4 regions of the Peribacillus sp. BM1 genome follow, and region 2 is predicted to be linked to each of the others. Evidence: a T-box and tRNA genes for the amino acid it is inferred to sense, from the RefSeq annotation. Region 2 holds a T-box; the other regions hold tRNA genes.

Region 1 (7,671 bases), 120 kb from region 2:
ATGATACTCTTTATAATAATGAAGACGAAACAGAAGGCTTTACAGAAGAATATGAAGCATATATCGGAAATGATGTACAAGGAAAGAATAGAAATGTTTATCCTAATAAAAAGCAATAAACGCTAGATGGATAAAGGACTCCCCATTTATTATGTAAATGAGTAATGAGGTAGTAGACCATTCTAAAAAAGTCAAATAAAAAAGATGCATACGTAGATGTATGCACCTTTTCTAAAGGAGGGATTTGAACCCTCGCGCCGGTTACCCGACCTACACCCTTAGCAGGGGCGCCTCTTCAGCCTCTTGAGTACTTCCCCATATAAAAAAAATGGCTCCGCAGGTAGGACTCGAACCTACGACCGTTCGGTTAACAGCCGAATGCTCTACCACTGAGCTACTGCGGAACAAAAAATATAGGATTATGGTGGGCCTAAATGGACTCGAACCATCGACCTCACGCTTATCAGGCGTGCGCTCTAACCAGCTGAGCTATAGGCCCATTCTTTGGAGCGGGTGAAGAGAATCGAACTCTCATCATCAGCTTGGAAGGCTGAGGTTTTACCACTAAACTACACCCGCAAAATATGTCTCGCTTCGATACCGGTGGCCGGGGTCGAACCGGCACTCCTTACGGAACACGATTTTGAGTCGTGCGCGTCTGCCAATTCCGCCACACCGGCATGATTAAGGCAGCACCCGGATTTGAACCGGGGGTGAAGGTTTTGCAGACCTCTGCCTTACCACTTGGCTATGCTGCCATGACTGGGCTAGAAGGGTTCGAACCTTCGCATGACGGAATCAAAATCCGTTGCCTTACCGCTTGGCTATAGCCCAATAATATAAAATAAATGGGTTCACAACCTTCTTCGGAAGTTCCGAAGACCTCTATTCTATCTTTAAACTACACAATGGTGGAGGGGGGCAGATTCGAACTGCCGAACCCGAAGGAGCGGATTTACAGTCCGCCGCGTTTAGCCACTTCGCTACCCCTCCGTATTAAGCTAATGATGGCTCAGGACGGAATCGAACCGCCGACACAAGGATTTTCAGTCCTTTGCTCTACCGACTGAGCTACTGAGCCACACAATGTATATCAACAGTAGGTGACCCTACTAGAATAAAAATGGCGGTCCGGACGGGACTCGAACCCGCGACCTCCTGCGTGACAGGCAGGCATTCTAACCAACTGAACTACCGGACCAGATTGCGGGGACAGGATTTGAACCTGCGACCTTCGGGTTATGAGCCCGACGAGCTACCGAACTGCTCCACCCCGCGACGATATGAATTGTGTGATCTTTTTTTAAAAAATGGAGGAGGTAGAGGGATTCGAACCCCCGCGGGATTTGACTCCCCTGTCGGTTTTCAAGACCGATCCCTTCAGCCGGGCTTGGGTATACCTCCGAATAAATAGTGGTGGATCTTGTAGGACTCGAACCTACGACCAGACGGTTATGAGCCGTCTGCTCTAACCAGCTGAGCTAAAGATCCTTCATGATTTGGTAGCGGCAGAGGGGATCGAACCCCCGACCTCACGGGTATGAACCGTACGCTCTAGCCAGCTGAGCTACGCCGCCAAATAAATAAGCGTATACAATAATCATAATAATGGTGGAGCCTAGCGGGATCGAACCGCTGACCTCCTGCGTGCAAGGCAGGCGCTCTCCCAGCTGAGCTAAGGCCCCATAATTAAAATTGAAATGGTCGGGAAGACAGGATTCGAACCTGCGACCCCTTGGTCCCAAACCAAGTGCTCTACCAAGCTGAGCTACTTCCCGTATAGAAACAATGCGCCCGGCGGGAGTCGAACCTACAACCTTCTGATTCGTAGTCAGATGCTCTATCCAATTGAGCTACGGGCGCGTATAAATATTATGGTGCCGAGGACCGGAATCGAACCGGTACGGTAGTCACCTACCGCAGGATTTTAAGTCCTGTGCGTCTGCCAGTTCCGCCACCCCGGCACTTACGAAAAGTAGAGCGGAAGACGGGATTCGAACCCGCGACCCCAACCTTGGCAAGGTTGTATTCTACCACTGAACTACTTCCGCGTAATAATTAATGCGGGTGAAGGGACTTGAACCCCCACGCCTCGCGGCGCCAGATCCTAAGTCTGGTGCGTCTGCCAATTCCGCCACACCCGCGATAAATGGTGAGCCATGCAGGATTCGAACCTGCGACCCTCTGATTAAAAGTCAGATGCTCTACCAACTGAGCTAATGGCTCGAAAACAAAAAAAAACCTGGTGCCGGCAAGAGGACTTGAACCCCCAACCTACTGATTACAAGTCAGTTGCTCTACCAGTTGAGCTACACCGGCACTATAGGTAATGGTGGAGGATGACGGGATCGAACCGCCGACCCTCTGCTTGTAAGGCAGATGCTCTCCCAGCTGAGCTAATCCTCCAATATGGTGACCCCTACGGGATTCGAACCCGTGTTACCGCCGTGAAAGGGCGGTGTCTTAACCGCTTGACCAAGGGGCCGCATATAGTTATAGAAAGAATAATAGCCCCTAATTTAATTAGGGGCTTAGCCTGGCAACGTCCTACTCTCACAGGGGGAGACCCCCAACTACCATCGGCGCTGAAGAGCTTAACTTCCGTGTTCGGAATGGGAACGGGTGTGACCTCTTCGCCATCATTACCAGACTAAATTCAGTTAGAAGGTTTATTCCTTCAAAACTAGATAACAAACTTTAGAATCATCATTAAAATATATATTGGTTAAGTCCTCGATCGATTAGTATCAGTCAGCTCCACATGTCGCCACGCTTCCACCTCTGACCTATCAACCTGATCATCTTTCAGGGATCTTACTAGCTTACGCTATGGGAAATCTCATCTTGAGGGGGGCTTCATGCTTAGATGCTTTCAGCATTTATCCCGTCCGCACGTAGCTACCCAGCGATGCTCTTGGCAGAACAACTGGTACACCAGCGGTGCGTCCATCCCGGTCCTCTCGTACTAAGGACAGCTCCTCTCAAATTTCCTGCGCCCACGACGGATAGGGACCGAACTGTCTCACGACGTTCTGAACCCAGCTCGCGTACCGCTTTAATGGGCGAACAGCCCAACCCTTGGGACCGACTACAGCCCCAGGATGCGATGAGCCGACATCGAGGTGCCAAACCTCCCCGTCGATGTGGACTCTTGGGGGAGATAAGCCTGTTATCCCCGGGGTAGCTTTTATCCGTTGAGCGATGGCCCTTCCATGCGGAACCACCGGATCACTAAGCCCGACTTTCGTCCCTGCTCGACTTGTAGGTCTCGCAGTCAAGCTCCCTTGTGCCTTTACACTCTACGAATGATTTCCAACCATTCTGAGGGAACCTTTGGGCGCCTCCGTTACATTTTAGGAGGCGACCGCCCCAGTCAAACTGCCCGCCTGACACTGTCTCCCGCCCCGATAAGGGGCGCGGGTTAGAATTTCAATACAGCCAGGGTAGTATCCCACCGACGCCTCGACCGAAGCTAGCGCTCCGGCTTCACAGGCTCCTACCTATCCTGTACAAGCTGTACCAAAATTCAATATCAGGCTGCAGTAAAGCTCCACGGGGTCTTTCCGTCCTGTCGCGGGTAACCTGCATCTTCACAGGTACTATAATTTCACCGAGTCTCTCGTTGAGACAGTGCCCAGATCGTTACGCCTTTCGTGCGGGTCGGAACTTACCCGACAAGGAATTTCGCTACCTTAGGACCGTTATAGTTACGGCCGCCGTTTACTGGGGCTTCAATTCAAAGCTTCGCCTTGCGGCTAACCTCTCCTCTTAACCTTCCAGCACCGGGCAGGCGTCAGCCCCTATACTTCGCCTTGCGGCTTCGCAGAGACCTGTGTTTTTGCTAAACAGTCGCCTGGGCCTATTCACTGCGGCTTTTCCGGGCTATTCACCCTAAAAAGCACCCCTTCTCCCGAAGTTACGGGGTCATTTTGCCGAGTTCCTTAACGAGAGTTCTCTCGCACACCTTAGGATTCTCTCCTCGCCTACCTGTGTCGGTTTGCGGTACGGGCACCCTACATCTCACTAGAGGCTTTTCTTGGCAGCGTGGAATCAGGAACTTCGGTACTATATTTCCCTCGCCATCACAGCTCCGCCTTAATGGAAACGGGATTTTCCTCGTTTCCGGCCTAACTGCTTGGACGCGCATATCCAACAGCGCGCTTACCCTATCCTTCTGCGTCCCCCCATCGCTCAAACGATGTATAGGTGGTACAGGAATATCAACCTGTTGTCCATCGCCTACGCTTTTCAGCCTCGGCTTAGGTCCCGACTAACCCTGAGCGGACGAGCCTTCCTCAGGAAACCTTAGGCATTCGGTGGAAGGGATTCTCACCCTTCTTTCGCTACTCATACCGGCATTCTCACTTCTAAGCGCTCCACCAGTCCTTCCGGTCTAGCTTCAACGCCCTTAGAACGCTCTCCTACCACGGATACCATACGGTATCCATCCACAGCTTCGGTGTTACGTTTAGCCCCGGTACATTTTCGGCGCAGAGTCACTCGACCAGTGAGCTATTACGCACTCTTTAAATGATGGCTGCTTCTGAGCCAACATCCTGGTTGTCTAAGCAACTCCACATCCTTTTCCACTTAACGTAAACTTGGGGACCTTAGCTGGTGGTCTGGGCTGTTTCCCTCTTGACTACGGATCTTATCACTCGCAGTCTGACTCCCGAGAATAAGTATTTGGCATTCGGAGTTTGACTGAATTCGGTAACCCGTTGGGGGCCCCTAGTCCAATCAGTGCTCTACCTCCAATACTCTCATCTCGAGGCTAGCCCTAAAGCTATTTCGGAGAGAACCAGCTATCTCCAGGTTCGATTGGAATTTCTCCGCTACCCACACCTCATCCCCGCACTTTTCAACGTACGTGGGTTCGGGCCTCCATTCAGTGTTACCTGAACTTCACCCTGGACATGGGTAGATCACCTGGTTTCGGGTCTACGACCTCATACTCATGCGCCCTATTCAGACTCGCTTTCGCTGCGGCTCCGTCTTATCAACTTAACCTTGCATGAAATCGTAACTCGCCGGTTCATTCTACAAAAGGCACGCTATCACCCATTAACGGGCTCTAACTACTTGTAGGCACACGGTTTCAGGATCTATTTCACTCCCCTTCCGGGGTGCTTTTCACCTTTCCCTCACGGTACTGGTTCACTATCGGTCACTAGGTAGTATTTAGCCTTGGGAGATGGTCCTCCCTGCTTCCGACGGGATTTCTCGTGTCCCGCCGTACTCAGGATCCACTCAGGAGGGAACGAAGTTTCAGCTACAGGGTTTTTACCTTCTTTGACGGATCTTTCCAGATCACTTCACTTACCCCGTTCCTTTGTAACTCCATGTTGAGTGTCCTACAACCCCAAGAGGCAAGCCTCTTGGTTTGGGCTATCTTCCGTTTCGCTCGCCGCTACTCAGGAAATCGCGTTTGCTTTCTCTTCCTCCGGGTACTTAGATGTTTCAGTTCCCCGGGTCTGCCTTCAGTACCCTATGTATTCAGGTAAAGATACTGTTCCATTACGAACAGTGGGTTTCCCCATTCGGAAATCTCCGGATCAAAGCTTACTTACAGCTCCCCGAAGCATATCGGTGTTAGTCCCGTCCTTCATCGGCTCCTAGTGCCAAGGCATCCACCGTGCGCCCTTTCTAACTTAACCGAAGTTAATAAAAAAAAGAACTTACTATTTCAATGATGTCTTGTTATTCGTTATCTAGTTTTCAAGGAACAAAGTGTAGAGAGATAATTCTCTCAAAACTAAACAAAGGCAGAAACGTCCATTTATTGAAGTATCTAGTACTTCATTTCATCCTTAGAAAGGAGGTGATCCAGCCGCACCTTCCGATACGGCTACCTTGTTACGACTTCACCCCAATCATCTGTCCCACCTTAGGCGGCTGGCTCCTTGCGGTTACCTCACCGACTTCGGGTGTTACAAACTCTCGTGGTGTGACGGGCGGTGTGTACAAGGCCCGGGAACGTATTCACCGTGGCATGCTGATCCACGATTACTAGCGATTCCGGCTTCATGTAGGCGAGTTGCAGCCTACAATCCGAACTGAGAATGGCTTTATGAGATTCGCTTACCCTCGCGGGTTTGCAGCTCTTTGTACCATCCATTGTAGCACGTGTGTAGCCCAGGTCATAAGGGGCATGATGATTTGACGTCATCCCCACCTTCCTCCGGTTTGTCACCGGCAGTCACCTTAGAGTGCCCAACTGAATGCTGGCAACTAAGATCAAGGGTTGCGCTCGTTGCGGGACTTAACCCAACATCTCACGACACGAGCTGACGACAACCATGCACCACCTGTCACTTTTGTCCCCGAAGGGAAGTTCCTATCTCTAGGAAGGGCAAAAGGATGTCAAGACCTGGTAAGGTTCTTCGCGTTGCTTCGAATTAAACCACATGCTCCACCGCTTGTGCGGGCCCCCGTCAATTCCTTTGAGTTTCAGCCTTGCGGCCGTACTCCCCAGGCGGAGTGCTTAATGCGTTAGCTGCAGCACTAAAGGGCGGAAACCCTCTAACACTTAGCACTCATCGTTTACGGCGTGGACTACCAGGGTATCTAATCCTGTTCGCTCCCCACGCTTTCGCGCCTCAGTGTCAGTTACAGACCAGAAAGTCGCCTTCGCCACTGGTGTTCCTCCAAATCTCTACGCATTTCACCGCTACACTTGGAATTCCACTTTCCTCTTCTGCACTCAAGTTCCCCAGTTTCCAATGACCCTCCACGGTTGAGCCGTGGGCTTTCACATCAGACTTAAGGAACCACCTGCGCGCGCTTTACGCCCAATAATTCCGGACAACGCTTGCCACCTACGTATTACCGCGGCTGCTGGCACGTAGTTAGCCGTGGCTTTCTGGTTAGGTACCGTCAAGGTACCAGCAGTTACTCTGGTACTTGTTCTTCCCTAACAACAGAACTTTACGACCCGAAAGCCTTCTTCGTTCACGCGGCGTTGCTCCGTCAGACTTTCGTCCATTGCGGAAGATTCCCTACTGCTGCCTCCCGTAGGAGTCTGGGCCGTGTCTCAGTCCCAGTGTGGCCGATCACCCTCTCAGGTCGGCTACGCATCGTGGCCTTGGTGAGCCATTACCTCACCAACTAGCTAATGCGCCGCGGGCCCATCTATAAGTGACAGCCGAAACCGTCTTTCCATCTCTTCTCATGCGAGAAAAGAAATTATCCGGTATTAGCTCCGGTTTCCCGAAGTTATCCCAGTCTTACAGGTAGGTTGCCCACGTGTTACTCACCCGTCCGCCGCTAAATCAAGGGAGCAAGCTCCCTATCATTCGCTCGACTTGCATGTATTAGGCACGCCGCCAGCGTTCGTCCTGAGCCAGGATCAAACTCTCCAAAAAGTGTTTGACTTGCTCATTGTTTTTATAGTGTGTACTCACTTCAATTTAAACGTTGGCGCTTTGTTTTGTTCAGTTTTCAAAGAGCAATGCTTGTCGTTCCTCTCGGAAGCGACTTCTATAAGTTATCACAAGCTCGTATACCGTGTCAACAATTATTTTGAAAAGTTTTTCATATTAACTGTTGTTGGCGTTCGTTACTAGCTTAGCGACAAGAAATAATATATCACGGTAAAAACATGATTGCAATACTTTTTTAATCTTTTTCTAAAAAAAGATTACATCACTTATTAATCACTTTTTATATTTA
Region 2 (7,671 bases):
GGAACACCCCCACTATGCGACATCCACTTTTAATCTGCTCCTAAAAGAAATTATTTGATATTCCTTATCCATTTATTCATTGTGTAAATTCCTTTTCTTACCGATGATAATCATTGGTGAGAAGGTCCAAAATATAAAGGATGGTGAAAGTCATCAAATTGGTTGTGTAGGGGGAAAAAAATGGCGACGAGACAATCGGTAGAAAATTGCCTGCAGCAATGTGAGGAGGTTCTTCGCATTGCTTCTGACGAGTACACACAAGGTGCAAAGCAAGAGCATTATAATAATGAGTCGTATATAGAAGCTCAAGGTTTACTACAGACTGCGGCTAATGAGATTGAAACTCTTGTTGCTAGTGGAAACCTTCAGCAAAGAGAGCAATTGAAGCTCATGAGAAATCAAATTCAACAAATGCAGCACAATATGATTGTGTTGAATCACTAAAATATGAGACAAGGTTGACTCTAAACTAAAGAGGGGTGGCTCAAAAGAAAGGGGTCAGACCCTATGAGACACTCCCTCTTTAGTCAGCTTTTAGCGTGGTTCATGAAGATCCCAAGCTAATTTTAATGAGTCGACAATATAATCGGCAACCTCGGAAGCTTCAAGATTATCCGTTTCTACCTTCGAATTATGAAGCGAATAAATCGGTTTTCTAGAATTGAAAAGCTCTTCAATTTCTTCAATCGAACGCCCTTGTAATACCGGACGGCTATCGATGATCAGGCTGATTCTTTCCTTCCACGACTCCCAAGAGAGGTCTAGATAAATGACAATGCAATGTTCTAAACAAACTTTTCGTATCTCTTCTTGTAAAAAAGCCCCTCCACCTACAGAGATGATTTTCAGCCTTTGTTTACTGAATGCGCTGATTACACTTTTCTCCTTTTCACGAAATGCCTTTTCGCCAATATTTTTGAAAATTTCAGAAGTTGCCATATTGTATTCTTTTTCAATTTCTTGATCGATATCAACAAAATCTCGATACAATTTCTTGGCGACCATTTCACCAATCGTTGTTTTACCGACACCCATAAATCCAATCAACACAATGCTTTTTTCTCTAAGTCTACTATCGTTATAATTCATTCCGCTGGCCTCATTTCAACTATTCCTTTTTTTAGTTCATTGTTCGACAAAAACTACATGTCACTATTGTAAAGGATTTGTTTAATGGATAACACTGTATTTTTGGAATGTTGAATAATTTTAATGTGTTGTTAGGAGGTAAGTGATTTCCTATATATTGAAGAACGAAGGAGCAAACTTAGCTGAATTAACGGCCAATTTTGTAAATATCCTCCCACCTAAAAAAGTATTGCGCCTCCCGAAGAAAACCTCTAAACTAGGATAGTTGTTGAAATATATATAGAAATCAGGTGCATAATGATGCCGCGTGCTTTATGGGTTTTAATTATCGGCATGACTCTGAATGTGACTGCTTCTTCGTTTTTATGGCCTTTAAATACAATCTATCTTCATGACCATTTAGGAAAAACGCTATCGATGGCAGGGCTTGTGTTGCTTGCGAATGCCCTTGCAAGTGTTGTCGGCAATCTATGTGGTGGTGGCTTGTTTGATAAACTTGGCGGATACCGGACTGCTAGTCTTGGCGTGATTATTACGCTATTGTCTTCAGTTGGGATGGCGTGGAATCATGAATTTCTGCCATACGTGATCTTTTTAACGATTTCAGGATTTGGGACAGGTATCGTGTTTCCGGCTATTTTCGCAATGGCTGGTACTGTTTGGAAGGAAGGCGGCAGAAAATCGTATAATGCGGTCTACGTTGCCCAAAACTTAGGTGTTGCAGTAGGCTCAGCTCTTGGCGGTGTGATTGCTTCTTATTCGTTTGAATATGTGTTTCTTGCCAATACAGTGATGTACGTCTTATTTTTCTTTGTTGCTTTGGTTGGATTTAGAGGGATTCAAGGGGATGCAGCGGCACAAGCGTCCATCCTTCAGGAAAAACAATCGACTACACGTTCTAATAAAATGCTCATTCCATTACTTGTTTTATGTATTGGTTATTTCTTGTGTTGGATTGGCTATGTTCAATGGATGTCAACAATCGCTGCATATACACAGGAAATAGGGATTTCACTTAAGCAGTATAGCTTGCTATGGACAGTCAATGGTGCGTTTATCGTTCTGGCTCAACCACTATTGGCACTTGTTATTAAATGGTTTGCGAAAACTTTGAAAATCCAGCTAATCGTCGGTATGGTCATTTTCATTCTCTCGTTTGCAGTGGCCGCGACGTCAAGTAGCTTTGCTGGATTTATGACGGCTATGGTGATCTTAACGATTGGTGAAATGTTCGTTTGGCCCGCGGTCCCAGCTGTGGCAGGAGAGATTGCGACAAAAGGGAAAGTGGGTCTTTATCAAGGAATCGTCAATAGTACGGCTACAGGTGGGCGAATGATTGGACCGCTACTAGGAGGATTTCTAGTTGATACAAGAGGAATGAATATGATGTTCGCTGTATTAACAATTTTTGTTGTATTAGGCATCGGAACTGTCTTCATTTTCGATAAAATGCAAAAGAGAGTAAACATAGGTAAAAGTATTGCCTATCCGGTAAAATAAGGAACTCTTTCCAATTGTCGTGCATATATAAAGAAAAACATGATCAGAATAGGAAAGAGCCCTTGCTTTTCCTGTGAAAATTCACTAGAATGACTATATAACTAAATATTCTAATATAGACAGTGATAAGGAGTAGTACCGATTAGAACCTGTGTAGAGAGTTGACGGATGGTGCAAGTCAACCAGGAGTGATCGCGAACTCGCCTTTTGAGTTTCAGGCATGAAGGATTAGTAATTCCTGACGTTCATCCACGTTACGGATCTTTGAGCGGGGCGATGGTTATTAAAGTCGTCAATTTGGGTGGTACCGCGGGTTGATTATATACATAATCCTCTCGTCCCTTTTTATAGGGATGAGGGGTTTTTTTATGGATTTTTATTATGAAATTAAAGACCGATGACGGTTTTTCTTAAAATTGAGGAGGAAACTAAGATGAGTTATAAACATAGGTCGATTGAGAAGAAATGGCAACAGTTTTGGGAAGAAAATAAAACGTTTAAAACGGGTGAAGAATCCGGTAAACGGAAATTTTACTCGCTTGATATGTTCCCGTATCCATCTGGGGCAGGACTTCACGTTGGTCACCCAGAAGGCTATACAGCGAGCGATATTTTGGCGCGGATGAAACGGATGCAAGGTTATAATGTGCTTCATCCAATCGGTTGGGATGCTTTTGGACTTCCAGCAGAGCAGTATGCACTTGATACAGGAAATGACCCAGCAGAATTCACGCAGCATAACATCAATACATTCCGTCGCCAAATTAAAGCATTAGGTTTTTCTTATGATTGGGATCGTGAAATTGATACAACAGATCCAGACTATTATAAATGGACACAATGGATTTTCACGAAGCTTTTTGAAAAAGGCTTGGCGTACATTGATGAAGTAGCGGTGAACTGGTGTCCAGCGCTTGGCACGGTATTGGCGAATGAAGAAGTCATTGACGGATTAAGTGAACGTGGAGGACATCCAGTTGAGCGCCGTCCGATGAGGCAATGGGTGTTAAAAATCACTGCCTATGCTGACCGTTTACTTGATGATCTTGAAACAGTCGATTGGCCAGAAAATATTAAAGATATGCAACGTAACTGGATCGGCCGTTCTGAAGGTGCTGAAGTGACATTCAATATTGAAGGTCATGATGATACGTTTACAGTCTTCACGACTCGTCCGGATACACTTTTCGGTGCGACCTATGCGGTGTTATCACCGGAGCATCCGTTTGTTGAAAAAATTACAACGCCTGAGCAAAAAGCTGCAGTTGAACAATATATCTCAGAAGTGAAAAATAAAACCGATCTTGAACGTACTGAGTTAGCAAAAGACAAAACAGGTGCCTTTACAGGTGCTTATGCCATTAACCCAGTTAATGGTGAAGAAATGCCAATCTGGATTGCAGATTATGTATTAATGAGCTATGGAACAGGTGCTATTATGGCAGTGCCGGCTCATGATGAGCGTGACTATGAATTCGCAGTTAAATTCGACTTGCCAATTAAAGCAGTGGTAGCGGGCGGAGACGTGACGGAAGAAGCGTACACTGGCGATGGTCTGCATGTGAATTCTGAATTCCTAGACGGCTTGAATAAAGAAGACGGTATTTCTACAATGATTAAGTGGTTGGAGGAAAAAGAAATCGGTACGAAGAAAGTAACATTCCGTCTTCGCGACTGGTTATTCAGCCGTCAACGTTACTGGGGAGAACCGATTCCGATCATCCATTGGGAAGATGGTACAACAGAAGCAGTTAAAGAATCTGAGCTTCCTGTTCTTTTACCGAAAACGACAGACATTAAGCCATCCGGTACAGGTGAATCGCCACTTGCTAACATCCATGATTGGGTGAATGTAATAGATGAAAATGGCAGAAAAGGGCGTCGTGAGACAAACACAATGCCACAATGGGCAGGTAGCAGCTGGTACTTCCTACGTTATATCGATCCGAACAATACAGAAGCGATTGCTGATCCGGAAAAGTTAAAAGAATGGATGCCAGTCGATATGTATATCGGTGGAGCTGAGCATGCGGTCCTTCACTTATTGTATGCTCGATTCTGGCATAAATTCTTGTATGACATTGGCGTTGTTCCAACATCTGAACCATTCCAAAACCTTTTCAACCAAGGAATGATTCTTGGCGAGAATAATGAAAAAATGAGTAAATCAAAAGGAAACGTAGTAAACCCAGATGATATCGTGGATAGCCATGGTGCCGATACTCTACGTCTATATGAAATGTTTATGGGACCTTTGGAATCATCGATTGCTTGGTCTGAAAATGGACTTGATGGCGCCCGCCGTTTCCTTGACCGTGTTTGGCGTTTGCTTGTTAATGATGACGACACAATCACCAACAAAATTGTCGATACAGATGACAGCGGCAAGCTTGAGAAAGTGTATCATCAAACGGTGAAGAAAGTTACAGAAAACTACGAGACTTTGAAATTCAACACAGCTATTTCACAATTAATGGTCTTCATCAATGATGCATACAAAGCGGACACACTTCCGAGACCGTATATTGAAGGCTTCGTGAAAATGTTATCACCGGTAGCACCACATATCGCAGAAGAACTTTGGGCAAGACTCGGGGCTGTAGAAACAGTCACATACGAAACGTGGCCTGCTTATGACGAAGCAAAAATGATCGACAATGAAGTCGAAATCGTGATCCAAATTAACGGCAAAGTAAAAGCAAAACTAATGGTGCCAACAGATACAACGAAAGAAAAACTGGAAGAAATCGCTATGGGCGACGACGCAATTAAAGAACAAATCGACGGCAAAACCGTTCGTAAAGTCATTGCAGTACCAGGTAAACTAGTTAATATCGTTGCAAATTAAGTAAAAAAACTGACTCACTTTAAAGACTGTATTTAGTCTTAGTGAGTCAGTTTTTTTGTTTCGTGAACGCTTGAAAAGAGAAAAGCATTCCGTCATATATGTACGAAATACTTTTTAATAATGTCCTTAATTTCTTAAAAGAGTGAAATATCTTAAACAGTATGAAGGCTATCGTCTGATAGCTTTCGTTTAGGATATAAGATGATAGTTGTTTTCTCGTTTCTTAAAATTGACAAGACTATTCAATCGGCATCCAAACTTCAATCACATCCTCTGTGGCTCCGGGTGGATAAATATACTTCTCAAAGTTTGGCAAAAATCTAAATTGGACATCTGATCTCTCATGCAAGGCTTGGAATGTGGGTTTGATTTGTGGAATGCCACCCTCCACTGTAGCAACAATATAGCGTCCCGCCTCTATTTTCACTTTTTCCCTCTCAGAACCTTCTGCTAAATCTTGAATGCCTGCAAGATAGTGGAGTTTCCCTTGACTATCAAAATCTACGCAGACACCATAAAACGTTTCAACAGAAATGTTCTCGGTCGCTAATGTCGCATTCAACTTGTCCCATATTTGTGGGATTTCAGCCGTAGAACCGACATACTTATAGCCTGTTACAGAAAACTCTTCAATCGTTTCAATTCTTGTTTTCATATCAAACCCCTCCTTATTCCTTATGAAACTTTCCAATCACTGTGATATACTTCACATTTTAATATATAAAAAGTCTAATTCAATGATTAAAGCATTGTCAAAGATTCTTAAAGCAAATCTTTTGTGATCCTTTCTTTGTCAATATTTTAGGTCATAATACACGATTCATTAAGAAATACTAGTGATCAAAGGGCATATAGAACGTTAAGGTCTTCTTTTCATCCACATAAACCTTTGATCGAAAAGGAGGATATCAATGAGTAAAGGAAAAGTATTGATTGTTGAAGATGAGAGCAAAATTGCCCGTCTCATTCAATTAGAACTCGAGTATGAAGGATATGAAACAGGAACTGCGTATACAGGGTTAGATGGGTTCAACATGTTTCAACAAGGACAATGGGATCTTCTTTTATTAGATGTAATGTTACCTGAATTAAATGGACTTGAAGTATTAAGGCGCATTCGAGCATCCGATGATAAAACTCCCATTATTATCTTAACGGCACGTGATGCACTGCCTGATAAAGTAAGCGGATTAGATTTAGGTGCCAACGATTACATTACAAAGCCGTTTGAAATTGAAGAATTACTTGCACGTATTCGCGTCTGGCTGCGTCATCCAACAGTTCCAGAAGAAATACTCCAATCTTCTCTTAAAATTGGCGATTTAACGATCGACCCAAAAACACGTGAAGTACGCCGAGAGAATCAATCGATTGAGTTAACGCCTAAAGAATATGATTTACTTATGTATTTAATGGAAAATCAGAATCAAGTCTTAACGTTTGACCAATTATTAACGAATGTATGGGGATATGATTACTTCGGTGATTCAAATGTTGTCTATGTATACATTCGGTATTTACGAAAAAAGATTGACACACCATTTGAAACTCCTTATATTCACACAGTTCGTGGTGTTGGATATATGTTAAAGGAATAATATATGAAGCTACAAACAAAAATCGTATTCACATCAACCCTGTTAATTTTTATTCTTTTGGTCATCGCGAATAGCTCGATTTATTTTATATTTAAAAAAACGATGACTGATAATGCCGTTATACGGCTTCAAGAAGAAAGTAAAAATATTGCAGAAGGACTGAAGCTTGCAAGTAATCCATCAGTTGATCCAACTACTTTATCAAGAGCATATTTACCTCCTAATGGAATGATACGCGTTCTTCCTACAAAAGGTAAGCCACTGCTTATTGTCATTAAAGATCAAACAAATTTACAGGAGTTGCCCTATTCATACAAGTCATCCGAACAGACAACTGTTGAGAACATAGAAGATCATATATACGCCATTTCACACTCACCGATTATTTGGACAAATGGCGACGTCGTGTCGCTTGAAGTGACGGAACCATTAAGAGATGTTGAGGAATCTTTACGTATTTTAAAAGTCATTTTACTTGTTTCCTCCCTTGTTATTTTAATCCCAACGATCTTGGGAGGACGCGTATTAAGTCAAGTGATCTTACTTCCGATTAAATCACTTATTCAGACAATGGAAGAGATTCAGGAATCACGAACATTCAAAAAAATTAGACGTGATACAAAATCAAATGACGAA
Region 3 (7,671 bases), 1.8 Mb from region 2:
CGGGGAACTGAAACATCTAAGTACCCGGAGGAAGAGAAAGCAAATGCGATTTCCTGAGTAGCGGCGAGCGAAACGGAAGATAGCCCAAACCAAGAGGCTTGCCTCTTGGGGTTGTAGGACACTCAACATGGAGTTACAAAGGAACGGGGTAAGTGAAGTGATCTGGAAAGATCCGTCAAAGAAGGTAAAAACCCTGTAGCTGAAACTTCGTTCCCTCCTGAGTGGATCCTGAGTACGGCGGGACACGAGAAATCCCGTCGGAAGCAGGGAGGACCATCTCCCAAGGCTAAATACTACCTAGTGACCGATAGTGAACCAGTACCGTGAGGGAAAGGTGAAAAGCACCCCGGAAGGGGAGTGAAATAGATCCTGAAACCGTGTGCCTACAAGTAGTTAGAGCCCGTTAATGGGTGATAGCGTGCCTTTTGTAGAATGAACCGGCGAGTTACGATTTCATGCAAGGTTAAGTTGATAAGACGGAGCCGCAGCGAAAGCGAGTCTGAATAGGGCGCATGAGTATGAGGTCGTAGACCCGAAACCAGGTGATCTACCCATGTCCAGGGTGAAGTTCAGGTAACACTGAATGGAGGCCCGAACCCACGTACGTTGAAAAGTGCGGGGATGAGGTGTGGGTAGCGGAGAAATTCCAATCGAACCTGGAGATAGCTGGTTCTCTCCGAAATAGCTTTAGGGCTAGCCTCGAGATGAGAGTATTGGAGGTAGAGCACTGATTGGACTAGGGGCCCCCAACGGGTTACCGAATTCAGTCAAACTCCGAATGCCAAATACTTATTCTCGGGAGTCAGACTGCGAGTGATAAGATCCGTAGTCAAGAGGGAAACAGCCCAGACCACCAGCTAAGGTCCCCAAGTTTACGTTAAGTGGAAAAGGATGTGGAGTTGCTTAGACAACCAGGATGTTGGCTCAGAAGCAGCCATCATTTAAAGAGTGCGTAATAGCTCACTGGTCGAGTGACTCTGCGCCGAAAATGTACCGGGGCTAAACGTAACACCGAAGCTGTGGATGGATACCGTATGGTATCCGTGGTAGGAGAGCGTTCTAAGGGCGTTGAAGCTAGACCGGAAGGACTGGTGGAGCGCTTAGAAGTGAGAATGCCGGTATGAGTAGCGAAAGAAGGGTGAGAATCCCTTCCACCGAATGCCTAAGGTTTCCTGAGGAAGGCTCGTCCGCTCAGGGTTAGTCGGGACCTAAGCCGAGGCTGAAAAGCGTAGGCGATGGACAACAGGTTGATATTCCTGTACCACCTATACATCGTTTGAGCGATGGGGGGACGCAGAAGGATAGGGTAAGCGCGCTGTTGGATATGCGCGTCCAAGCAGTTAGGCCGGAAACGAGGAAAATCCCGTTTCCATTAAGGCGGAGCTGTGATGGCGAGGGAAATATAGTACCGAAGTTCCTGATTCCACGCTGCCAAGAAAAGCCTCTAGTGAGATGTAGGGTGCCCGTACCGCAAACCGACACAGGTAGGCGAGGAGAGAATCCTAAGGTGTGCGAGAGAACTCTCGTTAAGGAACTCGGCAAAATGACCCCGTAACTTCGGGAGAAGGGGTGCTTTTTAGGGTGAATAGCCCGGAAAAGCCGCAGTGAATAGGCCCAGGCGACTGTTTAGCAAAAACACAGGTCTCTGCGAAGCCGCAAGGCGAAGTATAGGGGCTGACGCCTGCCCGGTGCTGGAAGGTTAAGAGGAGAGGTTAGCCGCAAGGCGAAGCTTTGAATTGAAGCCCCAGTAAACGGCGGCCGTAACTATAACGGTCCTAAGGTAGCGAAATTCCTTGTCGGGTAAGTTCCGACCCGCACGAAAGGCGTAACGATCTGGGCACTGTCTCAACGAGAGACTCGGTGAAATTATAGTACCTGTGAAGATGCAGGTTACCCGCGACAGGACGGAAAGACCCCGTGGAGCTTTACTGCAGCCTGATATTGAATTTTGGTACAGCTTGTACAGGATAGGTAGGAGCCTGTGAAGCCGGAGCGCTAGCTTCGGTCGAGGCGTCGGTGGGATACTACCCTGGCTGTATTGAAATTCTAACCCGCGCCCCTTATCGGGGCGGGAGACAGTGTCAGGCGGGCAGTTTGACTGGGGCGGTCGCCTCCTAAAATGTAACGGAGGCGCCCAAAGGTTCCCTCAGAATGGTTGGAAATCATTCGTAGAGTGTAAAGGCACAAGGGAGCTTGACTGCGAGACCTACAAGTCGAGCAGGGACGAAAGTCGGGCTTAGTGATCCGGTGGTTCCGCATGGAAGGGCCATCGCTCAACGGATAAAAGCTACCCCGGGGATAACAGGCTTATCTCCCCCAAGAGTCCACATCGACGGGGAGGTTTGGCACCTCGATGTCGGCTCATCGCATCCTGGGGCTGTAGTCGGTCCCAAGGGTTGGGCTGTTCGCCCATTAAAGCGGTACGCGAGCTGGGTTCAGAACGTCGTGAGACAGTTCGGTCCCTATCCGTCGTGGGCGCAGGAAATTTGAGAGGAGCTGTCCTTAGTACGAGAGGACCGGGATGGACGCACCGCTGGTGTACCAGTTGTTCTGCCAAGAGCATCGCTGGGTAGCTACGTGCGGACGGGATAAATGCTGAAAGCATCTAAGCATGAAGCCCCCCTCAAGATGAGATTTCCCATAGCGTAAGCTAGTAAGATCCCTGAAAGATGATCAGGTTGATAGGTCAGAGGTGGAAGCGTGGCGACATGTGGAGCTGACTGATACTAATCGATCGAGGACTTAACCTTATTGTTCTTGAAAAAAGCAAAAAACCTTCTTATTATCTAGTTTTGAAAGAATGAAAAAATATTATTGACTTTATTTAAAAGTATGATATAATAATAAATGTCTTTCAGAAAAAAATGTCTGGTAATGATGGCAAAGAGGTCACACCCGTTCCCATTCCGAACACGGAAGTTAAGTTCTTTTGCGCCGATGGTAGTTGGGGGTTTCCCCCTGTGAGAGTAGGACGTTGCCAGGCAGTTTTTTAAAACCACATTGTATTATTCCGCAGTAGCTCAGTGGTAGAGCATTCGGCTGTTAACCGAACGGTCGTAGGTTCGAGTCCTACCTGCGGAGCCATATGGAGAGCTGTCCGAGTGGCCGAAGGAGCACGATTGGAAATCGTGTAGACGGGTAACCCTGTCTCAAGGGTTCAAATCCCTTGCTCTCCGCCATTCTAAATAACGTGGCCCCTTGGTCAAGCGGTTAAGACACCGCCCTTTCACGGCGGTAACACGGGTTCGAATCCCGTAGGGGTCACCATATACATAACGGAGGATTAGCTCAGCTGGGAGAGCATCTGCCTTACAAGCAGAGGGTCGGCGGTTCGATCCCGTCATCCTCCACCATTATTTAATCAAATTTCATCATTTCTATTATCGCGGGGTGGAGCAGTTCGGTAGCTCGTCGGGCTCATAACCCGAAGGTCGCAGGTTCAAATCCTGTCCCCGCAATCTGGTCCGGTAGTTCAGTTGGTTAGAATGCCTGCCTGTCACGCAGGAGGTCGCGGGTTCGAGTCCCGTCCGGACCGCCATTTTATTTACTAGTTAAACAAGCTTGTTGTTCATATAAATTAACTGGCTCAGTAGCTCAGTCGGTAGAGCAAAGGACTGAAAATCCTTGTGTCGGCGGTTCGATTCCGTCCTGAGCCATCAGTAACTTAATATGGAGGGGTAGCGAAGTGGCTAAACGCGGCGGACTGTAAATCCGCTCCTTCGGGTTCGGCAGTTCGAATCTGCCCCCCTCCACCATTAATTATAGGGGTATAGTTTAAAGGTAGAACAAAGGTCTCCAAAACCTTCGGTGTGGGTTCAATTCCTACTACCCCTGCCAACTTACAAATTCATCTTACATCATGGCGGTTGTGGCGAAGTGGTTAACGCACCTGATTGTGGTTCAGGCATTCGTGGGTTCGATTCCCATCAGTCGCCCCATTTTTAAACATAATGAATTAATTTTTGAATATATATGTAACAATGGGCTATAGCCAAGCGGTAAGGCAACGGATTTTGATTCCGTCATGCGAAGGTTCGAATCCTTCTAGCCCAGCCATATGCGGAAGTAGTTCAGTGGTAGAATACAACCTTGCCAAGGTTGGGGTCGCGGGTTCGAATCCCGTCTTCCGCTCCAAAAGATGGCGGCATAGCCAAGCGGTAAGGCAGAGGTCTGCAAAACCTTTATCACCGGTTCAATTCCGGTTGCCGCCTCCATAAAGTTTTTGCCGGTGTGGCGGAATAGGCAGACGCGCACGACTCAAAATCGTGTTCCGTAAGGAGTGCCGGTTCGACCCCGGCCACCGGTATCAAATGGTCGAGTGAAAGAAAATGCAATCGAAAAAGAGTTCTCACACTTTGTGGGAGCTCTTTTTCGATTCTTCATAAATAGCAAAAATAGTGTCTTAATACAGGAAGCCTTTGATAATGTAGGATTTTTTCTTATTACGCAAACGGACCAGATTGTGGAACAATACGCTCAAAGAAATTTTAATATCTAAATTAAAGTTTAGCATAGTTTGTGTGTGGGAACTTATACTATAGGGAGGTTAGTTTAATAAGAAAAGAAATTTTAAATATAAAAACACAGGGTTAAACTACCCCGTGTTACATTACTTCTGTTTATCTAACGCTAATTTCAACCCTTTTTGATAATATTGCGTCATCGTTTCTTCAGGAACCATGCTTCCACCAGTCCCCCAAATAATATGTGTACCCTTACTCATCTTTTCTGTTAAACTATGCTTCTGTAAATAATCGATGCCCTCTTTACATAATTTACTTGGTCCTATCATGCCTGCTAGTGCAGAAGGTTCTAAGTGGATCCCCTCTGTATCGACTAGTTCTTTTAGCAACTTATACAACTGTTCATCACTAACCGTATAATTACCACTTAAAAAAGGCTCCATAGTTTTACCGACAAACCCAGATGGCTTTCCTACAGCAAGTCCATCCGCGTCTGTTACATTATCGATACCAACATCTTGTACAGAAACTTTATCATGAAGTCCAGTCATTAAACCGAGTAACATACATGGTGAGTGGGTAGGTTCTGCAAAGAAACAGTGAACATGGTCTTGATACAATAATTTCAATCCAAAAGCTACGCCACCAGGGCCGCCACCTACTCCACATGGAAGGTAAACAAACAAAGGATGATTTTCATCAATTGTTATCTCTAGCTCTTCTAATTGTTTCTTCAATCGAGATGCAGCCACTGCATATCCTAAAAATAGGTCGTGAGAATTTTCATCATCCACAAAATAACATGTTGGATCACTATCTGCTTGGATTCGACCTTCTTCTACAGCTTTACTATAATCAGCTTCATATTCAATAACTTTGACATTTTTGCTTCTAAGCAAGTCTTTTTTCCACTGTTTTGCATCAGCTGACATATGAACAGAAACATTAAAACCTAACTTTGCACTGATGATGCCAATACTAAGTCCTAAATTTCCAGTCGAGCCTACTGCGATTGAATATTGTGAGAAGAAAGTTCGAAACCTATCACTATCTAAAATTGAATAATCATTTTGAATCGTTAACAATTGATGTTGAAAAGCTAGTTCTTCTGCATGTTTGAGAATTTCATAAATCCCGCCTCTTGCTTTAATAGATCCTGATATAGGAAGGTGACTATCACATTTTAGTAATAATTCGCCTAATATAGGTTGTTGATACTCCTGTTCTAAGGATTGTTTCATCGAAGGAATTCTTACTAAAGGAGATTCTATGATACCATTCGATGCTTTTGTTTCAGGGAAAACCTTGGCGATATATGGGGCAAAACGTTTCAACCTTTCCTCTGCATCTCTTACATCTTCTAGAGTAAGGGGGGATTTTTTAATTCCCGTTTGAAATTTTTCGACATTTGGATTTATCCAAAATACTTCATCCATCGAAATGAGCTTATTTAGTAAAGGATATTGGTCTTTCCATGTTTGTAATTCCTGGCTTTCAATCTCTTTCATTTATTTGGTCCTCCTAATTATCTTGTAGTAAGGTGTTTTATAAATTATAATTAAATAAACTTAAATACAGTTTAACACACACTTAACTATATGTTAATTAATATTAACTTTATTTAAATTAAATTTAACATCTTATAAAGGAGTATCGATTATGGAAAATATAGATATTGGTAAGAAAGTTGAAAAATATAGAAAAGCTAAAGGATTGAGCAGTAGAGAGTTAGCAAAATTAGCTGATATTACACCTTCAATGCTAAGCCAAATTGAACGTGGATTGGCAAATCCTTCTATTCAAACCTTAAAGGTCTTAGCTAAAACCCTAAATGTTCCAACTTTTAGTTTTTTACTTGAAGAGACAATTACGGAGGATTTAATCGTTAGGTCCAGTAAACGTAAGAAAATGATCATTGATAATTTGTCTTATGAGTTATTGTCGCCGAATTTTACGGGGAATTTAACAACAGCGATTATGAACGTTCCTTCGAATACTTCTTCATCCGAAAATCTTCTAGAACATAAAGGAGAAGAAGTAGCATTTATTTTGGAAGGAAAAATTAAGGTGTATTTGGGTGAAGAAGAATATCTATTAGAAGCTGGTGATAGCGTGAAAATACCAGCAAATTTGAAACATAAATGGGAAAATAATTTTAGTGAAAAGGCAATTGTATTATTTTCAGTTACCCCACCTGCGTTTTAACAACCAACCGAAAGAATTCCCCTTCCTCAAGCCTGTGAAGGGGATGAATTTAGGTTGGCGTTAGCCAAAGGCTTTTATTTTCAGAACTAATGTTCAATGTAATTAGATGTTTCAAGTCCCTCGCGATTAAAGAGTGTATGATAAATTTAACCATTATTTATCAAAAATCCACACTGGTTGTTTATTGTGCGGTATACCCACCATCAAGTACAACAGCCTGCCCGGTAATGCCGCGTGCTTTCTCGCTTGCGAGGAAGATAGCGTAATCGGCAATTTCACTGACATCGAGTAAACGGTTTTGAGGCACCAGTGGATAAATGACTTCTTCCAAAACGCTTTCTAACGGTACTTGCCTTGTTTTTGCCAGGTCTTGCAGCTGTCCACGGACAAGTGGTGTATCTACGTAACCGGGGCAAAGGGCATTTACAGTGATACCTGAAGAAGCGCTTTCTAGAGCGGCGACTTTGGTTAACCCAATGACTCCGTGTTTAGCGCTGTTATAGGCGGCTTTGTTGGCAAAACCAATTAGGCCGTTAATGGAAGCAATATTGATAATTCTGCCAAATCCTTGTGCCTTCATAATTGGCAATACATGTTTGATGGCGATAAATGGGGCCGTTAACATGATTTTGATCATGAGTTCGAATGTTTCAGTTGGGAATTCCTCGATGGGAGAAACATGTTGGAGCCCAGCATTATTGATAAAAATATCGACACGACCGTATTTATTTTTTGTTTGTTCGATTAATTGGATAATGTCTTCTTCTTTAGCCACATCTGCTTTAAGGCCAATCACTTCTAAACCATTACCCTTAAGTTTTTGAGCAGATTCTTCGACCGTTTGTTGATTAAGATCGGACAATACAACTTTTGCACCGTTTTCTGCAAAAGACTTACCAATTTCGAAACCGATTCCTCTTGCTGATCCAGTGATGATGGCGACTTTTTGATTAACCATTTTACATTCCTCCAATAAAAATGTAATGGTTACTTGCAGAAATAG
Region 4 (7,671 bases), 1.1 Mb from region 2:
TTCGCTCGCCGCTACTCAGGAAATCGCGTTTGCTTTCTCTTCCTCCGGGTACTTAGATGTTTCAGTTCCCCGGGTCTGCCTTCAGTACCCTATGTATTCAGGTAAAGATACTGTTCCATTACGAACAGTGGGTTTCCCCATTCGGAAATCTCCGGATCAAAGCTTACTTACAGCTCCCCGAAGCATATCGGTGTTAGTCCCGTCCTTCATCGGCTCCTAGTGCCAAGGCATCCACCGTGCGCCCTTTCTAACTTAACCATATGGTGGCTGATAAACGAAAAGTTTACCAAACAACCTAGTTGTTAAAAGGTCTTACTTGATGTCTTGAAAAATTAATGCAAAAATTTGCCTTCTATCTATTATCTAGTTTTCAAAGAACGATTCGGCAACGAATAAGCAAAAGACTAATCTGTTGCTTTCATGTACCACGAATGAATGAATTACTCATTCAAAACTGAACAAAACAAAAGCGCTCGTTATATTCCTTAGAAAGGAGGTGATCCAGCCGCACCTTCCGATACGGCTACCTTGTTACGACTTCACCCCAATCATCTGTCCCACCTTAGGCGGCTGGCTCCTTGCGGTTACCTCACCGACTTCGGGTGTTACAAACTCTCGTGGTGTGACGGGCGGTGTGTACAAGGCCCGGGAACGTATTCACCGTGGCATGCTGATCCACGATTACTAGCGATTCCGGCTTCATGTAGGCGAGTTGCAGCCTACAATCCGAACTGAGAATGGCTTTATGAGATTCGCTTACCCTCGCGGGTTTGCAGCTCTTTGTACCATCCATTGTAGCACGTGTGTAGCCCAGGTCATAAGGGGCATGATGATTTGACGTCATCCCCACCTTCCTCCGGTTTGTCACCGGCAGTCACCTTAGAGTGCCCAACTGAATGCTGGCAACTAAGATCAAGGGTTGCGCTCGTTGCGGGACTTAACCCAACATCTCACGACACGAGCTGACGACAACCATGCACCACCTGTCACTTTTGTCCCCGAAGGGAAGTTCCTATCTCTAGGAAGGGCAAAAGGATGTCAAGACCTGGTAAGGTTCTTCGCGTTGCTTCGAATTAAACCACATGCTCCACCGCTTGTGCGGGCCCCCGTCAATTCCTTTGAGTTTCAGCCTTGCGGCCGTACTCCCCAGGCGGAGTGCTTAATGCGTTAGCTGCAGCACTAAAGGGCGGAAACCCTCTAACACTTAGCACTCATCGTTTACGGCGTGGACTACCAGGGTATCTAATCCTGTTCGCTCCCCACGCTTTCGCGCCTCAGTGTCAGTTACAGACCAGAAAGTCGCCTTCGCCACTGGTGTTCCTCCAAATCTCTACGCATTTCACCGCTACACTTGGAATTCCACTTTCCTCTTCTGCACTCAAGTTCCCCAGTTTCCAATGACCCTCCACGGTTGAGCCGTGGGCTTTCACATCAGACTTAAAGAACCACCTGCGCGCGCTTTACGCCCAATAATTCCGGACAACGCTTGCCACCTACGTATTACCGCGGCTGCTGGCACGTAGTTAGCCGTGGCTTTCTGGTTAGGTACCGTCAAGGTACCAGCAGTTACTCTGGTACTTGTTCTTCCCTAACAACAGAACTTTACGACCCGAAGGCCTTCTTCGTTCACGCGGCGTTGCTCCGTCAGACTTTCGTCCATTGCGGAAGATTCCCTACTGCTGCCTCCCGTAGGAGTCTGGGCCGTGTCTCAGTCCCAGTGTGGCCGATCACCCTCTCAGGTCGGCTACGCATCGTGGCCTTGGTGAGCCATTACCTCACCAACTAGCTAATGCGCCGCGGGCCCATCTGTAAGTGACAGCCGAAACCGTCTTTCCATCTCTTCTCATGCGAGAAAAGAAATTATCCGGTATTAGCTCCGGTTTCCCGAAGTTATCCCAGTCTTACAGGTAGGTTGCCCACGTGTTACTCACCCGTCCGCCGCTAAATCAAGGGAGCGAGCTCCCTATCATTCGCTCGACTTGCATGTATTAGGCACGCCGCCAGCGTTCGTCCTGAGCCAGGATCAAACTCTCCAAAAAGTGTTTGACTTGCTCATTGTTGTTATAGTGTGTACTCACTTCAATTAAAACGTTGGCGCTTTGTTTTGTTCAGTTTTCAAAGAGCAATATTGGAGCGGGTGAAGAGAATCGAACTCTCATCATCAGCTTGGAAGGCTGAGGTTTTACCACTAAACTACACCCGCATATTACTAAAAGTAAAAAAATGAATGGTCGGGAAGACAGGATTCGAACCTGCGACCCCTTGGTCCCAAACCAAGTGCTCTACCAAGCTGAGCTACTTCCCGTCTATATGGCGCGCCCGAAAGGAGTCGAACCCATAACCTTCTGATCCGTAGTCAGACGCTCTATCCAATTGAGCTACGGGCGCATAAATACTATCTGAATTACATTCTTTGGTGCGGCCGAGAGGACTTGAACCTCCACAGGGTTTCCCCCACTAGGCCCTCAACCTAGCGCGTCTGCCATTCCGCCACGACCGCAAAAGCGACATTGATTATCTTATCACATTCAACATTTTGTGTCAATAAGATTTTCAAAAGTGCGGGTGAAGGGACTTGAACCCCCACGCCTCACGGCGCCAGATCCTAAGTCTGGTGCGTCTGCCAATTCCGCCACACCCGCATAAGATAAATAGTGAGCCATGCAGGATTCGAACCTGCGACCCTCTGATTAAAAGTCAGATGCTCTACCAACTGAGCTAATGGCTCATCGTTCAACATTACTTATGTCAAAATATGAAAATGGCTGGGCTAGAAGGATTCGAACCTTCGCATGACGGAATCAAAATCCGTTGCCTTACCACTTGGCTATAGCCCATCAATTTATGAATAACAAGTTATTATTGCATTGCAGTTGTTAATGCTTGCGCAATACTTTTTTTAAAAAAATGGCGGTCCCGACGGGAATCGAACCCGCGATCTCCTGCGTGACAGGCAGGCATGTTAACCGCTACACCACGGGACCAGTATGAAAATAAATAAAGCGATGACCCCTACGGGATTCGAACCCGTGTTACCGCCGTGAAAGGGCGGTGTCTTAACCGCTTGACCAAGGGGCCTTCGTAATAATAGTAGCTGGCGGAGAAGGAGGGATTTGAACCCTCGCGCCGGTCACCCGACCTACACCCTTAGCAGGGGCGCCTCTTCAGCCTCTTGAGTACTTCCCCAAATTGGCTCCGCAGGTAGGACTCGAACCTACGACCGTTCGGTTAACAGCCGAATGCTCTACCACTGAGCTACTGCGGAATAATATAAAAATTTGGTGTCTTATAGTAGAACTCAAAGACTATAATGTCGTGATAACTTTGCGTTATCTTTTGTCGACTCTTTAGATTATAAGGACGTTTCAAACTAAAGTCAAGCATCTTTTTAACTTTTTTTAAACCTCATTACTATCAATAAGAAACAGCTTCCCTTTACACGTTCCACACACATACTTTGATGTATTTATCCTTCTTTTCCTACTATACAATTGACCACATAACTTACAAGCATATTGATATATTTTTTGATTTTGTTTTCTCTTATTCTTGTCCGTTGATAATGGCGTGCAAAATCTAGGTGCCCCCACCTGTTTGAGAAGCATTTTAAAATCTTTATCTTTATGTTGATACCCTCTCCCCTCCAGATGAAGATGATAATGGCAAAGCTCATGTTTAATAATGCCTATAAGCTCCTCTACGCCTCTCTCATCATAGTATTTCTTGTTGATTTCTATATCATGCGAGCGCAACAAATATCTGCCACCTGTTGTTCTAAGACGAGGATTGAAAGATGCTTGATGTCTAAAGCTCCTCGCAAAATCCTTAAGTGAAATTTCTTCTACAAGTTCTTGAAGTTGCTGGTTTTCCACTCTTCCCCTCCTCTCTAACTGGGCCAGATCCATCTTTTCATTTATCATAAACGAAGAATATTCTTTCTTAAAGCTTATTATTGATTTTATCCACCATTTTTTAGGCTTGCCACGGGCACGAGACATCCTCTCTATTCATATATATAGTAAAAACGTCGAATTAACTGGGGGCTTATTCCATGCCTATATGGCTTCAAAATCAAATTCGTAGGGCATTCCACGAAAAGAATCACGTTCAAGTGAAGATGCTGAATCAATGTTGGTTTTATTATTGGAATAACGAGAGTGTTCATTATTAACGGAAAAATCCTAACTAAAAAACACCTCCGATAAGGAAGTGTTTTTTTACATTTTAGAGTTGGTCTTTCGGTTCAAGCATAGTTAATGCCACCCTTTGCTTATTCATATCGATTGAATCCACCCAAACTGTTACTACATCTCCAACAGCCACAATATCGAGTGGGTGCTTTACGAATTTATTGCTCAGTTTTGATATATGCACAAGTCCATCTTGTTTGACACCGACATCAACAAAGGCACCAAAGTCGACAACGTTACGAACAGTTCCTTGAAGCTCCATTCCTTTTTGTAAGTCTTCTAACTTTAGGACATCTTGTTTAAGTAAAGGTTTTGCCAAATCGTCACGGAGGTCACGTCCAGGTTTTCTTAAATCATCCATAATGTCCTTTAACGTAATTTCCCCAATCTCTAAGCTCTTCGCCAATTCCTTTATATCTTCACGATTAGATAGTACTTCATGAAGAACTTCACTGCCAATGTCTCGAGAAGTAAATCCTAATTTTTTCAAGAGTTTATTGACCGCTCCATAGTTCTCAGGATGAATGGACGTCTGGTCTAATGGTTCTTCACCGTCTACTACTCTTAAGAAACCGATGCATTGCTCGTAGGTTTTAGCCCCGAGGCGCGGAATCCCTTTTAAGCTTTTTCTACTTGTAAACTTCCCTTCTTCTTCCCGCCTCTTCACGATGTTTTGTGCAACAGACTTGGAGAGACCAGCTACATATTGAAGGAGAGACGGAGAGGCTGTATTGACGTTCACACCTACTTGGTTAACCGCTGTCTCGACAACAAAGGCAAGCGATTCTGATAATTTCTTTTGCGAGACATCATGCTGATATTGACCGACTCCGACCGACTTCGGATCAATTTTAACCAACTCCGCCAACGGATCTTGTAAACGGCGACCGATAGAAACGGCACTCCTTTGTTCTACCGCAAGATCAGGAAATTCCACACGAGCGATGTCAGATGCAGAGTAGACACTTGCTCCTGCCTCGTTTACGATGATGTACGAAATTTGTTCCCGAACTTCCTTCAGGATGTCCGCAATAAATTGTTCAGATTCACGAGAAGCTGTGCCATTTCCAATCGCAACGATTTCTACTTGGTATTCTTTTAAAAGTGAAATGGTCGTATTCACTGCTGCTTCTTTCTTGTTTACCGGAGGGTGCGGATAGATGACATCAATCGCCAGTACTTTTCCTGTTTCATCAATCACAGCAAGCTTACAGCCTGTTCGATACGCAGGGTCGAGCGCTAGAACGACCTTGCCTTTTAAAGGCGGTTGAAGCAAAAGATTGCGCAGATTTTCCGAGAAAATATGAATCGCCTGATCTTCTGCTTTTTCTGTCAGTTCTTTTCTAATTTCGCGTTCAACAGAAGGCATAATTAGACGTTTAAAGCTATCCTCAATCGCTTCCTTAATTGGCTTAACAGCGCTAGAGATGGATTCTTTCGTCACAACCTTTTCAAGATAAGCAATAATTGCTTCTGTATTTGGAACAATGGAAATTCGTAGCACGTCCTCCTTTTCTCCTCGATTCAGCGCTAATACTCGGTGTGGCACTATTTTGTGAACAGGCTCAGAATACTCGTAATACATTTCAAAGATTTTCTTTTCGTCTTTTTCTTCGTCTTTGACTGTAGATACAAACGTACCCGTTTTAAACACATCTGCTCGTATTTTCTTGCGATATTCTGCGTCATCTGCAATAATTTCCGCAATAATATCCTTTGCTCCGTTGATCGCCTCTTCAACCGTATGTACATCATGCTCTTCGGATAAAAATTCTCCGGCTTTTCCCTCAATTGATTCAGAAATAGGGAGTTCAAGCAGCCATATAGCAAGAGGCTCTAAGCCTTTCTCTTTCGCCACTGTCGCTTTCGTTCTTCGTTTTTGTTTATAAGGGCGATATAGATCTTCTACTTCCTGAAGTTTGTCCGCCTTAGTAATTTGTAGTTGCAGATCCGGAGTAAGCTTCCTTTGTTCCTCTATACTTCGAATAACCTCAACCTTACGTTGATTAAGATTTTCCAAGTAATTTGAACGCTCCATGATGGTCTTAATTTGTACTTCATCTAATGAACCAGTTATTTCTTTTCGGTATCTTGCAATGAATGGTACGGTATTACCTTCTTTGAGCAAGTTCATCACACTTTGTACTTGTTGTGTTTTCAATGCTAGCTCATGAGATACTTTATTTACAATTTCTTTAGTTTGATTTGCCTCTACAATCACTGTTTTTCCTCCAAGCTAATCGTTAATATGTCCACTGCTAAAAAATTCCTTATACGTGTAGTTTAGCAAAAACCTCGACTCGTTGCGAATATGACGAGAGTAAATCCCCACATTATTCATTTCAAAGGTTTCTATATAATTTTTCATAATAAAAAGCTTACTTCCAAAGGTTCATGAAAGTAAGCTTCCTATAATAAACGTCGAGTCATCGGCTTGGACCTTTATTCCTTCAATTATTTCTTGGGCTTTCTGTTCCAAAGGGGAACAGGACTTTAATAAGGCTTTTGCTCCTCGTAGTTGAACACCATCTGAATGAAGAATGAAGCTCGCCCCAGGTTCATATTTAAATCGCTGAGTACGATACTTTTGCTTCCTCCCAGATAGATATCCAGTAACAGGTAGTGGGTAAATGAGTTTTTCTGCCTCAGGATTGTACGAGAAGAAACGAATATTTCCAACCGAGCTATAAACAAATTCTCTCGTATCGAAATAAATCTTTATAACGGATACGGCAGCTCCTCTTTTGTTCACCAATACTCCGTTCCCCAAATCCATCAGTGCCCCGACGCCTTTGTTTTGATTTTTCTTAATCTCTTCAATGACAGCGTGAGAAGATTCGTAGGCAAATTTACCGCTACCGAGACCATCTGCAAGTACACAGAGAAGATACTCATCTGTATGAGCTATATAATAATCATCGCCACAATAAATCTCTCCATTTTTAGAAGCTTGAAAGGCCCTTAACTCGAATTGATTCTCGGAAAAAAACTCCCTTTTCATCGAACAAACTCCGAATTATTCTCTGCATGTATAGCTTCCCGAAGTTTCTTTATTGCTCGCCGTTGAAGTCGGGATACATGCATTTGCGAAATCCCTAGTTTCTCGCCAACCTCTTTTTGACTCAGGTTTTCTAGATACGTAAATTGGATAATACTTTTTTCTCTTTCACTTAACACATGCAATACTTTTTCAAGCACCATGCGTTGATTAACACGTTCGAATCCTTCATCAACATCCCCAAAAATATCAAGCAGTGTAACGGTTCCACCATCTGAATCTGCTTCCATTGAATGATCTACAGATAAAGCTTGATAACTTTTCCCCATTTCCATTGCTTCTAACACTTCTTCATCAGCTACTCCTATAAAGTCAGCAATTTCACCAATTTTAGGCGAGCGCTGTAGAACCGTGGTCAATTCTTCAACAGCTGCTTTAATTTTCGGACCAAGCTCTTTAATACGTCTTGGAACATGGACACTC

The links. A T-box is a leader RNA that pairs with one kind of tRNA and senses whether it is charged. The one in region 2 lies ahead of leuS (leucine--tRNA ligase), so its partner is inferred to be a tRNA-Leu.
Region 1: it encodes a tRNA-Leu, which carries the amino acid that the T-box ahead of leuS (leucine--tRNA ligase) is inferred to sense. The anticodon was not compared.
Region 3: it encodes a tRNA-Leu, which carries the amino acid that the T-box ahead of leuS (leucine--tRNA ligase) is inferred to sense. The anticodon was not compared.
Region 4: it encodes a tRNA-Leu, which carries the amino acid that the T-box ahead of leuS (leucine--tRNA ligase) is inferred to sense. The anticodon was not compared.

Annotation. Positions count from the first base shown of each region.
Region 1 is NZ_CM155259.1:359,193-366,863, forward strand. Features, by position in the region: gene AC1MGI_RS01735 (TraR/DksA C4-type zinc finger protein) at 1-119, shown strand, start outside; tRNA gene AC1MGI_RS01740 (tRNA-Ser) at 233-314, opposite strand; tRNA gene AC1MGI_RS01745 (tRNA-Asn) at 330-404, opposite strand; tRNA gene AC1MGI_RS01750 (tRNA-Ile) at 423-499, opposite strand; tRNA gene AC1MGI_RS01755 (tRNA-Gly) at 506-579, opposite strand; tRNA gene AC1MGI_RS01760 (tRNA-Leu) at 599-680, opposite strand; tRNA gene AC1MGI_RS01765 (tRNA-Cys) at 688-758, opposite strand; tRNA gene AC1MGI_RS01770 (tRNA-Gln) at 763-834, opposite strand; tRNA gene AC1MGI_RS01775 (tRNA-Tyr) at 910-993, opposite strand; tRNA gene AC1MGI_RS01780 (tRNA-Phe) at 1,009-1,081, opposite strand; tRNA gene AC1MGI_RS01785 (tRNA-Asp) at 1,125-1,201, opposite strand; tRNA gene AC1MGI_RS01790 (tRNA-Met) at 1,205-1,278, opposite strand; tRNA gene AC1MGI_RS01795 (tRNA-Ser) at 1,312-1,404, opposite strand; tRNA gene AC1MGI_RS01800 (tRNA-Ile) at 1,415-1,491, opposite strand; tRNA gene AC1MGI_RS01805 (tRNA-Met) at 1,501-1,577, opposite strand; tRNA gene AC1MGI_RS01810 (tRNA-Ala) at 1,610-1,685, opposite strand; tRNA gene AC1MGI_RS01815 (tRNA-Pro) at 1,702-1,778, opposite strand; tRNA gene AC1MGI_RS01820 (tRNA-Arg) at 1,790-1,863, opposite strand; tRNA gene AC1MGI_RS01825 (tRNA-Leu) at 1,876-1,964, opposite strand; tRNA gene AC1MGI_RS01830 (tRNA-Gly) at 1,980-2,051, opposite strand; tRNA gene AC1MGI_RS01835 (tRNA-Leu) at 2,063-2,144, opposite strand; tRNA gene AC1MGI_RS01840 (tRNA-Lys) at 2,151-2,226, opposite strand; tRNA gene AC1MGI_RS01845 (tRNA-Thr) at 2,244-2,319, opposite strand; tRNA gene AC1MGI_RS01850 (tRNA-Val) at 2,331-2,406, opposite strand; tRNA gene AC1MGI_RS01855 (tRNA-Glu) at 2,411-2,485, opposite strand; rRNA gene rrf (5S ribosomal RNA) at 2,535-2,650, opposite strand; rRNA gene AC1MGI_RS01865 (23S ribosomal RNA) at 2,722-5,657, opposite strand; rRNA gene AC1MGI_RS01870 (16S ribosomal RNA) at 5,815-7,364, opposite strand.
Region 2 is NZ_CM155259.1:244,139-251,809, reverse strand. Features, by position in the region: gene AC1MGI_RS01220 (DUF2524 family protein) at 181-444, shown strand; gene AC1MGI_RS01215 (shikimate kinase) at 535-1,089, opposite strand; gene AC1MGI_RS01210 (MDR family MFS transporter) at 1,390-2,589, shown strand; T-box leader at 2,703-2,935, shown strand; gene leuS (leucine--tRNA ligase) at 3,023-5,437, shown strand; gene AC1MGI_RS01200 (GyrI-like domain-containing protein) at 5,676-6,092, opposite strand; gene AC1MGI_RS01195 (response regulator transcription factor) at 6,349-7,035, shown strand; gene AC1MGI_RS01190 (sensor histidine kinase) at 7,039-7,671, shown strand, end outside.
Region 3 is NZ_CM155259.1:2,000,603-2,008,273, forward strand. Features, by position in the region: rRNA gene AC1MGI_RS09645 (23S ribosomal RNA) at 1-2,750, shown strand, start outside; rRNA gene rrf (5S ribosomal RNA) at 2,868-2,983, shown strand; tRNA gene AC1MGI_RS09655 (tRNA-Asn) at 3,010-3,084, shown strand; tRNA gene AC1MGI_RS09660 (tRNA-Ser) at 3,088-3,179, shown strand; tRNA gene AC1MGI_RS09665 (tRNA-Glu) at 3,193-3,267, shown strand; tRNA gene AC1MGI_RS09670 (tRNA-Val) at 3,278-3,353, shown strand; tRNA gene AC1MGI_RS09675 (tRNA-Met) at 3,385-3,458, shown strand; tRNA gene AC1MGI_RS09680 (tRNA-Asp) at 3,462-3,538, shown strand; tRNA gene AC1MGI_RS09685 (tRNA-Phe) at 3,584-3,656, shown strand; tRNA gene AC1MGI_RS09690 (tRNA-Tyr) at 3,672-3,755, shown strand; tRNA gene AC1MGI_RS09695 (tRNA-Trp) at 3,764-3,837, shown strand; tRNA gene AC1MGI_RS09700 (tRNA-His) at 3,863-3,938, shown strand; tRNA gene AC1MGI_RS09705 (tRNA-Gln) at 3,982-4,056, shown strand; tRNA gene AC1MGI_RS09710 (tRNA-Gly) at 4,060-4,134, shown strand; tRNA gene AC1MGI_RS09715 (tRNA-Cys) at 4,141-4,214, shown strand; tRNA gene AC1MGI_RS09720 (tRNA-Leu) at 4,225-4,306, shown strand; gene AC1MGI_RS09725 (D-serine ammonia-lyase) at 4,610-5,971, opposite strand; gene AC1MGI_RS09730 (helix-turn-helix domain-containing protein) at 6,123-6,668, shown strand; gene AC1MGI_RS09735 (3-hydroxybutyrate dehydrogenase) at 6,850-7,626, opposite strand.
Region 4 is NZ_CM155259.1:1,316,841-1,324,511, reverse strand. Features, by position in the region: rRNA gene AC1MGI_RS06540 (23S ribosomal RNA) at 1-258, opposite strand, end outside; rRNA gene AC1MGI_RS06535 (16S ribosomal RNA) at 490-2,039, opposite strand; tRNA gene AC1MGI_RS06530 (tRNA-Gly) at 2,130-2,203, opposite strand; tRNA gene AC1MGI_RS06525 (tRNA-Pro) at 2,229-2,305, opposite strand; tRNA gene AC1MGI_RS06520 (tRNA-Arg) at 2,312-2,388, opposite strand; tRNA gene AC1MGI_RS06515 (tRNA-Leu) at 2,415-2,500, opposite strand; tRNA gene AC1MGI_RS06510 (tRNA-Leu) at 2,561-2,642, opposite strand; tRNA gene AC1MGI_RS06505 (tRNA-Lys) at 2,656-2,728, opposite strand; tRNA gene AC1MGI_RS06500 (tRNA-Gln) at 2,763-2,837, opposite strand; tRNA gene AC1MGI_RS06495 (tRNA-Asp) at 2,909-2,984, opposite strand; tRNA gene AC1MGI_RS06490 (tRNA-Glu) at 3,007-3,078, opposite strand; tRNA gene AC1MGI_RS06485 (tRNA-Ser) at 3,096-3,186, opposite strand; tRNA gene AC1MGI_RS06480 (tRNA-Asn) at 3,191-3,265, opposite strand; gene AC1MGI_RS06475 (SprT family protein) at 3,399-3,872, opposite strand; gene cmpA (cortex morphogenetic protein CmpA) at 4,052-4,171, shown strand; gene AC1MGI_RS06465 (Tex family protein) at 4,225-6,351, opposite strand; gene AC1MGI_RS06460 (PP2C family serine/threonine-protein phosphatase) at 6,583-7,191, opposite strand; gene sigB (RNA polymerase sigma factor SigB) at 7,188-7,671, opposite strand, start outside.